DNA from 2 places in the Paenibacillus sp. O199 genome. Region 2 is predicted to be linked to the other one. Evidence: riboswitches for the same ligand, from Rfam matches in the RefSeq annotation. Region 2 holds a riboswitch; the other holds the start of a gene.
What was found. Region 2 has a riboswitch for cobalamin ahead of metE (5-methyltetrahydropteroyltriglutamate--homocysteine S-methyltransferase). Riboswitches for the same ligand answer to the same signal wherever they lie in the genome.

Region 1: linked by a shared signal. The riboswitch ahead of A6049_RS09270 (ABC transporter substrate-binding protein) and the one ahead of metE (5-methyltetrahydropteroyltriglutamate--homocysteine S-methyltransferase) in region 2 are both predicted to bind cobalamin.

What each region holds. Positions count from the first base shown of each region.
Region 1 is NZ_LGRP01000005.1:39,829-46,509, reverse strand. It holds gene cbiB (adenosylcobinamide-phosphate synthase CbiB) at 1-484, shown strand, start outside; gene A6049_RS09275 (histidine phosphatase family protein) at 475-1,122, shown strand; cobalamin riboswitch at 1,289-1,425, shown strand; gene A6049_RS09270 (ABC transporter substrate-binding protein) at 1,626-2,627, shown strand; gene A6049_RS09265 (FecCD family ABC transporter permease) at 2,624-3,670, shown strand; gene A6049_RS09260 (ABC transporter ATP-binding protein) at 3,667-4,488, shown strand; gene cobT (nicotinate-nucleotide--dimethylbenzimidazole phosphoribosyltransferase) at 4,536-5,666, shown strand; gene cobU (bifunctional adenosylcobinamide kinase/adenosylcobinamide-phosphate guanylyltransferase) at 5,663-6,223, shown strand; gene cobS (adenosylcobinamide-GDP ribazoletransferase) at 6,220-6,681, shown strand, end outside.
Region 2 is NZ_LGRP01000024.1:40,911-47,591, forward strand. It holds gene A6049_RS24795 (glycoside hydrolase family 3 C-terminal domain-containing protein) at 1-506, shown strand, start outside; gene A6049_RS24800 (methyl-accepting chemotaxis protein) at 639-1,478, opposite strand; gene metE (5-methyltetrahydropteroyltriglutamate--homocysteine S-methyltransferase) at 1,843-4,191, opposite strand; cobalamin riboswitch at 4,411-4,608, opposite strand; gene nrdG (anaerobic ribonucleoside-triphosphate reductase activating protein) at 4,865-5,374, opposite strand; gene A6049_RS24815 (anaerobic ribonucleoside triphosphate reductase) at 5,371-6,681, opposite strand, start outside.

The sequences.
Region 1 (6,681 bases), on a different contig from region 2:
TGGTGGTGCACCACTTGCCATGGCCTATCGAGCGGTGAATACACTGGATTCGATGGTAGGTTATAAAAATGAAAAATATCTGCATCTCGGTTGGGCGTCTGCCCGTCTAGATGATTGGGCCAACTGGATTCCCGCGCGGCTTACCGCCTTGCTGTTGATTATAGGAGCTTGGTTCATGAAGCTGGATGCCAGAGGGGCTGCACGCATGGTGTCCCGGGATGCAAGACTTCACCCAAGCCCAAATAGCGGTTTTCCCGAGTCAGCGGTGGCCGGAGCGCTGGGCATAAGACTTGGTGGACATAACGTATATCACGGCGTTGCTTCATTTCGCGCATATATGGGCGAGCCTACAAGACGGATGGAAGCAGAAGATATTGTACGAACAACACGGCTTATGTTCTGGTCGGCAGGTTCTTTTGTTTTATTATGTTGGTTGGTCACCTTCGGGATATGGTCTGCTGGAGGTGCACTGTTATGGAGATAGAAGCTGGACATGGTGGCATGCAAAGCCGTGAGATTATTTTGATACGTCATGGTACAACGGCGTGGAACTTGGAAAAAAGGTATCTTGGGCATACTGACATCGGACTGTTGCCTGAGGCAAAGCAGGAGCTATCTTGGCTGCGTGAGCAGTGTAGCGATATCACATGCGACGCCTTGTATTGCAGTGATATGCTGCGTTGTCAGCAGACACTTTCACACATTGCATCGTCCCAAATGGGACAGGCCAAGCTTGATGCCCGACTAAGGGAGATCGACTTTGGTCAGTGGGAGGGGTTGACCTACGATCAGCTCAAGGACAATCCGCAGTACCGAGACTGGATCGATGCGCCGCATGAGGTAACGCCACCGAGTGGCGAGCCTTGGACAGCATTTGCAGCGCGGATTGATTCATTTATGGAAGAGTGTCTGATGTCCTTTTCACCAATACTGCACTCTCGCAGCATAAACGTGCCAAAAGTAGCCGTGATTACGCATGGCGGTGTTATTCGTTATATTGTGTCACGTCTCATTCCGAATCAAGATTTCTGGGATACGCAGGTAGTACCAGGACAAGCGATAAAGATCCGGCTGGCTGGCGATGGGGATAGCTGGGTTGGAACCAGATTGACTTTTCCGTAAATCGGGTTGTAAGGATGTACAATATAACCTATAATCACAACAGAAGTGTGACTTAGCAAGTGCATCATCGGATGGAGGCTCAACAAGCCCTGCCAACGATGCAGGATGCTCACTTGAATGGTTAAACAATATTAGCGACCATGGGTCCCGAGTGCATGCAGTAATGTTTCATGCTTTTATATAAGGCGATGAACGGCAAACGGGTGAAATAGGGAAGCCGGTGTAAATCCGGCACGGTCCCGCCACTGTAAATCAGGATGAATTCCTGTAAGTCAGGTTACCTGCCCTGGACGTATAAACCGGTGTTCCTTCGAGGAAAGGACAGCGTTTCGGGCAGTTCTCTGTGCATATACAGCGCCAAGCTGATCATGCACAGATCGCCACATGCGAGACGTCATCCCTGATCCTGACCCAAGGATTGGGGATTTTATTTTTTCGGAACACAAATTCAAGCGGAATTGGGACAGGAGCACTACTCACTAGAATGGATAGAGAAGGGGAGAATGAACACAATGAATTTCAAGACATGGAAAGGCGTAGCGTCACTGCTGAGCGCAGCGATGCTGGCACTGACGTTGGCCGGATGTGGTACAACAACAAACGAGGGTACAGGAACCTCGCAACCTGCACAGGAGCAATCCCAGGAACAGGCTAAAACAGATCTCAAAACACAATATCCACTCACGGTTACAGATGCTACGGGTGAATCGTTTACCTTTGACAAAGCACCAGCCAAAATCGTATCTGTATCTCCGGCTGAAACGGAATCCCTGTTCGCACTCGGATTGGACGAGCAGATCGTAGGGGTATCCGACTATGACGATTATCCAGAAGCAGCAACAAAGAAACCAAAAATGGGCGGCATAACAAAGCCTAATGAAGAGTCGATTATTGCAGCTGAAGCAGATATCGTATTTACAGGTATCTCGATGAGCAAAGAGTCAGTGAAGAAACTGCGTGATCTTGGCATTACGATTTTCAAAACAGATCCTAAATCAGTGGATGATGTGATGAACAACATTGAAACATTTGGTAAAATCACGGATCATCAGGAAAAAGCACAGGAGATCATCACCCAGATGAAAAAAGATGTGGCTGATGTAACTGAAGCTGTGAAGGCAGTTAAACCAGAAGAAAAGAAAAAAGTATACGTTGAATTCTCCCCAGGCTGGACTGTGGGTAAAGGCGAATTCATGGATGAATTGATCACACTTGCCGGAGGAAACAACGTAGCTTCCGACTTGACTGGCTGGAATCAGATTAATGAAGAGAACATTATTGCTTCTAACCCGGACGTCATTCTATATGCGAACGATGTCATTGATGAAAATTCCAAAACATTGGATCAAATCATCAAAGCACGCAGCGGATGGGATCAAATCACGGCTGTGAAAAACGATGCAGTCATCGGTCTGGATGCCAACCTGTTGAGCCGTCCGGGACCACGGGTAACCCAAGGTCTGAAAGAAGTAGCCAAAGCGATCTACCCTGATCTGTTCAAATGAGTAAAAAGCTGGCAGTGTACGGAACGGCCGGAATTGTGCTGCTTGTGTTAACCGTGCTCATCTGCACGGGCATCGGTTCGGTTGCCCTGCCTGTCCGGGACATTGCGGGCATCTTGCTTCATCGCATCCCCTGGCTGGGCGACTGGATTGTTCCTGACTGGAATACAGCAGCAGAACAGATTATATGGAAGGTCAGATTCCCACGTGTACTGCTTGCCGTGCTTGTAGGTGCATCGCTGGCGATTGCCGGAACTGGATTCCAGGGGGTTCTTCGTAACCCTCTGGCTGATCCGTTTACCCTGGGCGTATCGTCCGGTGCATCGGTAGGTGCGGCTTTTCTGATTTTTTTCGGATTGCAGTATGCACTGATTGGGATCTGGACTCTGCCACTGGTCGCGTTTCTGACGGGAGTAATCACATTGTGGTTTGTGCTGGCCCTCGCTCGTGAGGGACGCAAAATACCGACACACAGCCTCATTCTGGCTGGGGTGGTCATGCAAAGTTTCCTGGGAGCAGTCGTCTCCTTCCTGTCGACCATGTCGAAGCAGACAATCAATGAAATTATATACTGGACGATGGGAAGTCTGGCACTGCGTGGGTGGTCGTATACGGCCATCCTTTTCCCGTATTTTGTGCTGGGGCTGATTTTCCTCTGGAGCCGTGCGCGTTCGTTGAATGTGCTTGCCTTGGGGGAACGACAGGCTGCTCATATCGGGGTTAAGGTGGATGGATTGAAGCTGTCGGTGTTAGCTGTGGGTACGCTGCTTACCGCAGGCGCTGTCTCCGTATCCGGCGTGATTGGCTTCGTCGGCTTGGTCATTCCGCATATTCTTCGGCTCATCGTCGGACCTGATTATCGCTTGCTGGTGCCTTTGTCAGCGATTGGGGGAGCCATCTTCGTGGTCTGGGCAGATACGATTGCACGCTCATTGCTGGCTCCAACCGAAATTCCGCTGGGTGTGGTTACGGCTTTTGTTGGAGCGCCATTTTTTGCGTATCTGCTGCACCGGAACAAAAAGCTGCGGAAGGGGATGATGCCATGAGTACATTCATGAAAACAGACCTTACCAAGAGTCGGCCGATGATAGAAGTCAAAGAAGCTGGTAAAATGTATGGTAACCATCGGGCTCTGCATGCGGTGGACTGGCAAGTCACAGAGGGTGAATGGTGGGGCGTTGTTGGTCCAAACGGCAGTGGAAAATCGACCCTGCTTCAGCTACTTGCCGGAACCGAACAGCCAAACGCAGGCAGCATACAGATTGATGGACGCGACATTTCCTCATACACCCGTAAAGATCTATCGCGCATGATTGCTGTCTTGCAGCAGGATGGACTGCCGGCCATCTCTTATCCCGTAAGGGATGTTGTCGAGATGGGACGCTACCCTTACCAGAACTGGCTTGGCAAAGAATCGTCGGATGGAGCAGCGGTAGTTGATAAGGTGTTAGAGGAGTTGGGTCTGAGTGACATGGCCGAACGACCTTTGGATGCACTGAGTGGCGGGCAACGGCAGCGGGTTGCGCTTGCCAAAGTCATGGCTCAGGAACCCAGACTATTATTGCTGGACGAGCCAACCACCTTTCTCGATATCAAATATCAATTGCAATTCATGGAGTTATTATCAGCGTGGCGTCAAAAAAATCATATTACGATTGTGGCAGTGCTGCATGATCTGAATCTGGCCGCGCAATTTTGCGATCATATTCTGGCGCTGCGTGACGGGACTTGTGTAGGCAGTGGCACACCCCATTCGTTGATGACGGAAGAGAACATTCGGGAGATCTTCCGAGTGAGCCCGGCCATGGTGAATCATCCCGACAATGGATTGCCACAGCTTTTGCTAAGACGAGAGAAGAAATGAATGAGGCGGGGGAGACCCCATATTTTGATAAAGGAAGTGCTGGCTGTATGAATAATGAACAGGTGTTGGAACAGTTAATGGGTCGGATCGTGGGTCCACATGAGGCAGTTGCGGCTGAAGCTTCCGCGCAAGTGGATGCATTGACGAAGCCACCCGGCAGTCTGGGCAAGCTTGAACAGCTAGTTATTCGTCTGGCGGGAATCACCGGTGAGGCTCGGCCTTGCTTTGATCGAAGAGCTGTCATCGTTATGGCTGCGGATCATGGGGTGGTTGAAGAAGGGATTAGTGCTTTTCCTGCTGAGGTAACGCCGCAGATGGTCCTGAATTTCCTAGCAGGGGGAGCGGCTGTCAATGTGCTTGCGCGCCACGCTGGAGCTCATGTGATCTGTGTGGATATCGGGGTGAATGCGGATCTGGATCATCCAGACCTGGTCTCCCGCAAAGTCCGCAAAGGAACAGCCAACATGGCGAAGGGTGCTGCAATGACCCGGGGCGAAGCGATTGAGGCCATTCTTGCAGGAGCTGAAGTGGTCTCCACCGAGGTTGCGAAGGGAACGCAGTTGTTTGTGACCGGAGAGATGGGGATCGGGAATACAACTGCTAGCGCTGCGGTGATGTGTGCATTAACCGGAACAGCACCTGCTTCAGCGGTTGGCCGGGGAACAGGCGTAGATGATATCGGTTTGCAGCGCAAAGCCGCAGTAGTCAGCCAAGCCCTCAGCGTGAATGCTCCGAATGCAGACGATGCACTCGATGTACTGTGCAAAGTGGGCGGACTGGAGATTGCCGGACTGACAGGCGTGATTCTTGCTGCTGCTGCAAACGGATGCCCGGTTGTCGTGGATGGATTTATCTCCACCGCTGCCGCGTTGATTGCGAGTCATCTTGCTCCGCTCAGCGCAGAATACATGATTGCTTCCCACACATCGCATGAAAGTGGACATGCAGCGTTGCTGCGTGAACTGGGCCTGAAGCCCATGCTGGATCTGGACATGCGACTGGGTGAAGGTACCGGAGGCGTGCTTAGTCTTCATCTGATTGATGCGTCATGCCGCATTTTGAACGAGATGGCGACATTTGCAAGTGCGGGTGTATCTGGTGGCACGAACGAGACTCAACCTACGGAGTCTTCATCAGCTTCTGCTGATTCCTCTGTACAAGGAGAGGTATCCTCATGAGTGTACTCGTGACAGGCGGGGCGCGAAGTGGCAAAAGTTCGTTTGCCGAGCGTCTCTGTATGCAGCGATCCTCTGAGGCTTGGTATGTCGCTACGGCTCAAGCTTATGATGACGAGATGCGCGAGCGTATACGCCTGCATCAGAGCCAGCGGGATGAAGCAGGATATCTATGGCATACGGTGGAGGAACCGCTGGCATTGCCTGAGTTAATTACACGAATGGGAGAGTCCCATACAGGTACGTCTGCACCGACCGTTCTGGTCGATTGTCTGACACTGTGGCTCAGCAATGTGCTGTTAGCGCATGAACATGAACCGGTGCAGGTGCTGTACGATCATATGGATGCGCTGGTAGCGGCCATCCAGTCGTACCCGGGTCTGCTCGTGCTTGTCACCAATGAAGTAGGGGACGGTATTGTGCCGGAGTATGCGCTGGGCAGAAGATATCGGGATCTGGCGGGCATTCTCAATCAGCGGATTGCCGCGGTTTGCCGCGAAGTGTTTCTGGTGACAGTGGGCATTGCGATTGAGCTGAAAAGCAGGGAGTATCGTTTATGAGTAAAGGCGATCTTGAACAAAAACATGCGGCTGCGGCCGCTTTTCAATTTCTGTCCCGTTTCCCGGTGAAAATGCAGCTTGATTTCGTCCCGCCATTATTGCGGGAGAGTGTAGTGTATTACCCGCTGGTTGGTGCGGTCATCGGATTATGCGTCTGGCTGGGCGGAGCCCTGACGGGTGCACTGCTTCCATCGTTTCCGGCAGCGGTGTTAACCTTGACGTTATGGGTATGGCTAACCGGAGGCCTTCATCTGGATGGCTGGATGGATACGGCAGATGGGCTACTCAGTTATCGAACCCGTGAGCGAATGCTGGAGATTATGAAAGACAGTCGTGTGGGGGCCATGGGCGTAATCGCCTGTGTCCTGCTGTTGATGATGAAAGCAGCATTGATTGCTGACTTTATCGCACGTGGTAACTGGGCCTATGGAGCTTTGCTCATCCTGCCGATGATCTGG
Region 2 (6,681 bases):
AACTGGCGATCTGGGATGTAACCCGTGATCGCTATGTGGTCGAAAGCGGTACCTACTCCATTATGGTGGGCAAATCTTCTGCTGATGTTCAGCTTGTTGCTGACCTGACGGTACAAGGGGAGACTATTCCTTCACGTAATTTGGGTGTGGCTACTCGCGCCGAAAATTACGATGCATACTTCGGTGTGGATCTGGATGAGAGCAAAGAAGGCGGAGCCTCTGTCCGTGTGATTGGTGAACAAGGCTGGATTGCCTTCAAGGATGCAGATCTGGGAAGCAATGCAGCAGCGCTTGAAGCTCGTGTATCATCAGAGCAGGCAGATGCGGTATTGGAAATTCGACTGGGCGCACCTGACGGTACACTGGCAGGACGCGTGGAGCTGGCACAGGGTAAGGCACAGCAGTGGTCCACGGTTAAGGCAGACCTGAAAGGTGTATCAGGTCAACAGGATGTATACCTCATGTTGTCCGCAGGAGTACGTGTCAGCCATTTCGAGATTCATTAAGTCGGATAGAATAACATTAGCAAGATGACCATGACCAAAATGGAATGATAGTAAATGAAAAATCCTCCGAAGAGATTCGGAGGATTTTGTTTGTGCATTTGGTTGAGTGGGTTAGGAGTTTCTTTTTCCTTTTTACTTTCCGTCAAATGTAATCAGTTTGTGCACAAATTGTTTCAATTGTTGGTTCGTTGCATTCAACTGCTCAATCGTGCTCATAAAATTGTTAACCAGTTCCGCTTGCTCCTGAGAACTCGCGGTAATCTCCCCAAGTTCATTCTCCATCCCCTGAATGGATTGGCGGACGGAGAGGAGGGACTCTTCAATACGCGTGGTCGCTTCCTTTGTATCTACGGACAGCTTGCGGATTTCCTTGGCGACGACGCCAAATCCTGCACCTGCTTCACCGACACGAGCAGCTTCGATGGCGGCATTCAGGCCGAGCAGATTCGTTTGTTCCGAGATTTCACGGATGAAGCTGGCGACCTGAGTCACGTTGCCTGATTTCTGTACAGCTTGTTTGGAGTTGTTGCGAATTTCTTCGGTGGTGGCGCTCAGCTCCTCCGAATGTGCAGCTACGTGCTGAACGCTGTCAATCAACTGGTTGGTCAGGTTTTCGGTAGCATTCATGAGCTGCTGCAGCTGATCCTGATCATCCATACTATAGAGCAGGTTGAATATAGCGATGACCTCGCCCTGTTCATTTTTGATCGGAAGGTAGGCGACATCAAACGGCACTCCAAATAACTCCTTCGGGTAATGATCAAATTGTTTGTCCGTACCACCTTTCAGATCGGCAAAATCACGATTAGGCTCGAGCAGTGGATCACCTGCTTTGAACTCTAGTTGTTTTAACGACTCTCCTGCGGAAAAATACAGGAATTTCTCCCGGTCAATAATGGAAAGGGTTACATCTTGGCGAATCGTATCCCGAAAAAAGGGCATACATGCGATTAGTGATTGAATCATATCCATTGGAAAGGTCCATCTCCTCAATTTTCTGATCTGATAAACGATTGTTTTAAATTGTTATTTAATAACTGCCTATATCATATATCGTCATGCAATAAGGAATAAAATAGAGAGAAATGATAATATATGATCCTTTAGAAGAGTTAGCTGCAGTTTCAAATACTTTTAGCTTCTGCATGGTTGTTCCGGGTGTACCGGACGGTAACTGGCAGGACACGTTGAAATGACGCAGGAGTACGTGTCAGCCATTTCGAGATTCGTTAAGTCGGATAAAAAAGACATTGCCAGATAAACAAATAGAATGATAGTAAATGAAAAAAGCCTCCGAAGGAATTCGGAGGCTTTTATTTGCATTCTCAAGCTTTGTTTAGATTGAAGAATCAGCGGTTACCCGTTCTCTTGCTGTACGAGCAGCATCCACCATGATGCTCAATGCATCTACAACTTCCGCTTTACCACGTGTTTTCAGTCCGCAGTCAGGGTTTACCCAGAACAGATCTGCTGGCAGCACTTGAAGTGCACGCTCAATCATATTCAACATCTCGTCCTTGCCTGGAACACGCGGACTGTGGATATCGTATACACCGAGTCCGATGCCTTTGTCATACGTATTCTGCTCGAAGCTGCCTACCAGTTCCCCATGGCTACGGGATGTTTCGATCGAGATCACATCTGCATCCAGGTCGCTGATGGCTTCAATAATATCATCGAACTCGCAGTAGCACATATGGGTATGCACCTGCGTTGTTGGTTTTACGGTAGCAGTAGCTAAACGGAAGGATTCCACGGCCCATTGCAGGTACTCATCCCACTTGCTCCGTTTGAGCGGAAGTCCTTCACGCAGAGCTGGCTCATCGACCTGAATCATCTCAATGCCTGCTTGCTCGAGCGCTTCAACCTCGTCGCGAATGGCGCGAGCAATTTGGTAGGATACTTCACTGCGTGGAATATCCGAGCGGACAAAGGACCAGTTCAGGATCGTTACCGGACCTGTGAGCATGCCTTTCACCGGTTTGCTGGTCAGTGTCTGGGCATAGGCCGTTTCTTTCACCGTCATCGGTTCATTGAACAGTACATCTCCGTAGATTACAGGTGGCTTCACGCAGCGTGAGCCGTAAGATTGTACCCAGCCATTTTTGGTGAAGGCGAATCCGGTCAGCTTCTCACCGAAAAACTCGACCATATCGGTACGTTCGAACTCACCGTGTACCAGCACATCCAGACCAATTTCCTCCTGGATAGTAATCCATTCTTGGATCTGTTCACGTACATAGGCATCATATTGCTCCGCATTCCATTCCCCTTTACGGAAGAGTGCACGTGCTTTGCGCACGTCTGCCGTTTGCGGGAAGCTGCCAATGGTTGTTGTTGGCAGCAGCGGGAGCGACCATTTTTGCTGCTGCAATTCGCGTCGCTCATGGAATGACGCGTTGCGAAGCAGCTGCTCATCAGCATGCACCCCTGCAGGCGCACCACTCAGGCGTGTCCGTGATTCGGACTCGCTCAGCAGGCGCACCGCTTCGGTGCTTGCCTGGGCGCGGCGGCTGGCTTCAGCCAAAGCCGCTGCTTGGTCCGCCTGCTTTGCACCGCCGGACAACAACGTGCCGAGCGTCGCTATTTCCTCCAGCTTCTCGTCGGCAAAGGCCAGGGCATTGCGCAGTACCGGATCAAGCGCGCTCTCCTGAGCAGCAGTAACCGGTACATGCAACAGGCTGCAGGAAGGCTGAATGATTAGCTTGCCTTCGGCTGCGAATTCAGCCACCTGCTCCAGCAGCTTCGCCGTCTCTGCGAGATCGGCACGCCAGATGTTGCGCCCGTCGATGACACCGGCGCCCAACCATTTATCCTGCGGGAAGCCATGCTCCCGCAGGCTGGCGAGGTTGCCTTCATAGCCGTGGACCAGGTCCAGGCCGATTCCGGCAACAGGCAGTGCTGTCACGACCGGATAAGCTTCCACCGATTCGAAGTACGTTTGAAGCAGTACCTTTAATTCCGGTGCAGCTTGTGCCAAGGCAGCGTACACCTGTCGTAGCAAGGCTTCATCTTCGGAAGAGACAACCAGCGTCAGAGCAGGCTCGTCGATCTGTACCCACTGTACGCCTTCTGCTTGAAGCTCAGACAGAAGCTGGGCGTATACGGGAACGAGGCGTGTGACAATCTCTGCAAAGCGTTCCGCGTCATAGCCTTTGGCGAAACGTACATACGAGTACGGACCGACTACGACCGGTTTACCTTCCAGCCCAAGCTCCTGCTTCGCTTCGCGATAGGCGGCAAGGGGTTTATTTTCAAGCAATGCAAATGCAGTATCATTATGAATCTCAGGAACGATGTAGTGATAGTTGGTGTTCAGCCACTTGGTCATCTCACAGGCTGTTGCCTGATCATTACCCCGGGCCATGGCGTAGTAGGTAGATACGGATACGGGTCCGCCTGAATGGTTAAAGCGCTCAGGAACGACGCCAAACATCGCCGATACGTCAAGAATATGATCATAGTAGGAGAAGTCGCCTACAGGAATCAGATCGAGCTGCTGTGCCTGCTGTTTCTTCAGATCCTGCAACCGAAGCGTGGTTAGCTCCTGATGAAGCGTAGATTCATCGATTCGGCCAGCCCAGAAGGACTCCAGTGCTTTTTTCCATTCGCGTCCCGCACCGATACGGGGGTAACCAAGGTTGCCTGTCAGTACTTGTGGCTGTTGTTGCTGTGATTGCGACATGTAAAATTCCTCCTCATTTATAATAGGTAACTCATCAAGTTGAAGCTATTGTGGTGTGTTTCTTTTGAAAGCATCAAAAAAAGGCATTCCTTCCGATTCCATACCCCGAGAAACAGGCATCATGAATGACGACTGTGCACAAAGATAGAATGGGAAAGAACACCTGCTATAAGTAGTTGTAGCGGTTGCTCTAACACCTTCCTATCTTCCGTAGGTCATGCGATGCTGTCGAAACAGGCAGGTCTCCTGGCTTGCGGATCATGGTCATATGCATTCCTTCCCGGTGGTTACACCAGTGGATTATATGCACAGACTCCCCGTATACAGTGGCGGGACCGCGACGGATTTACACCGTGCTTCCCTTTTAAGCCTGACCACGCATGTAGCGCGGTAGGCACCTGTTTCCGTGTGCAGAAATGTGCGTACACATCTCTGGCTATGAAATTGGCGACCAAGCATAGATGATAGATTGTATCATGATGCAATCGTCGTATACTTGCTCTTATGCTACCAATCATAGACGATAACCTAAGGGCTTGCAACATATATCATTAATCCGATCGGAAATAAAATATTGCTCTATGAATCCTAGATATATTGGCAGATTTGACTCCTTAAAATGAACCATATCATCGCCCACGCTGTGCTTGATCCCCCTCAAATAAAAAAATCGTTACCATGCATCTAACTGCATGGTAACGATTGTCCGGCCTGCCATTGTTGCACCCACATTAACGATGCGCTGATTACGACTGCCACGAAAAGGAAGAGACACATCACGTTCAGCTGCGATATAAGGCCCATCGATAATGACGTCGCATAGCTGGGATAACTCCGCCCGTGACGGGTCTGTAATCAATTCCTCATACACAAACCCCGTGTATGCCCATACAGTCAGATCAGGTCGTGCAGCCCGAAGCTGACGAACCCAGGATGCGCATTCTGCCGCAGAGAAAAAAGGATCACCTCCGCATAACGTTACCCCTTCCAGCAAGGGATGAGAGGTTACCTCATGCAAAATCTGCTGCTGCCGCTCCTCCGTAAATGGTTCGCCTGCACGGAAGTTCCATGAGCCGGGGCTAAAGCAGCCCGGACAGGCATGGCGGCATCCGCTGATGAACAACACGGCACGCAGGCCAGGCCCCTCATTCACCGATTCCGGAATGTAACCATACAGATTCACCGATGCTTCACCCGGTCTCTCACTTCGGCCTGCTTCGCCCCATTGAAGCGCACTTTATAGTCACCGGTCAGATATCCCGTCACCCGGCGCAGCCGCTGGAAATGCACGTGGTTTTCATGAGCCTCACATCCGGGACATACATCTCCAATAACGCCCTCATAGCCACAGGACGGACAGCGATCAATCGGATGATTAATGGAGAAATACCCGATGTCCTGGGCCAGCGCGTATTGCACGATTCGTTGGAAAGCGGCGGTATTGGCCCTTACGTTCCCGTCAAGTTCGACATAAGAGATCGCTCCGGCATTACATAGTGAGTGGAAGGGAGCTTCCAATTCAATCTTGCGATAGGCAGGAAGGGAATGATAGACCGGAATGTGAAATGAATTGGTGTAGTATTCCCGGTCGTTGACCCCCACGATGCTGCCATATCGCTCACGATCAATCTTGGTGAATTTGCCGGACAGTCCCTCGGCGGGCGTAGCGAACAAGGTGATATTCAGGTTATGCTGCTCACTCATCCGGTCACAGAATTCTCTCATCGTACGAATGATATTCAAGGCTTCTCGATGTACATGGAGGTCTTGTCCATGGTGACGGCCATATAGAGCGGTCATACATTCAGCAAGTCCGATAAAACCAAGGGATAACGTACCATGTTTCAACAGGTCAGCCACTGGTTCATTCGGAGCCAATTGTTCACCGCCTTCCCATACTCCTTCCCGCATCATGAAGTCCGATGCTTTGGCAGGCTGGTTCATCTGAATTCGATACCGGTGCAGCAGTCCATCCGTAGCATTGTGCATGACCGATTCCAGCGCCGTATAGAAGCCAGCCCGGTCAGCGATGGCTCTTGCTCCCTGGCAGATCCCATATCGAATACCGAGCTTGACCAGATTGATGGTGTTAAAGGACAGATTGCCTTTGCCGCTCTGACGATTGCGTCCGAAGCGATCAGCCAGTGTGCGTGTCCGGCATCCCATCGTCGCAATGATCGTATCGGGATCTTCCGGTTGATAATAGGGCAGGTTGAAGGAAGCATCCACATTGACAAAGTTCGGATACATGCGCCGTGAGGAGCAGGTCACAGCAAGCCGGAACAAGTCGTAATTCGGATCTCCCTCAGATTGATTAATTCCTTGCTTGCACTGGAAAATATGTTGTGGGAACACGGGCGTTTCTCCGTTACCCAGTCCCCGAATGGTCGCTTCCAGCAACGACCGGGACACGAGCCGACCTTCGGCTGAAGTGCACAGCCCGTAGTTCAGCGAAGTGAACGGAATCTGTCCCCCAGCACGACTGCTCAT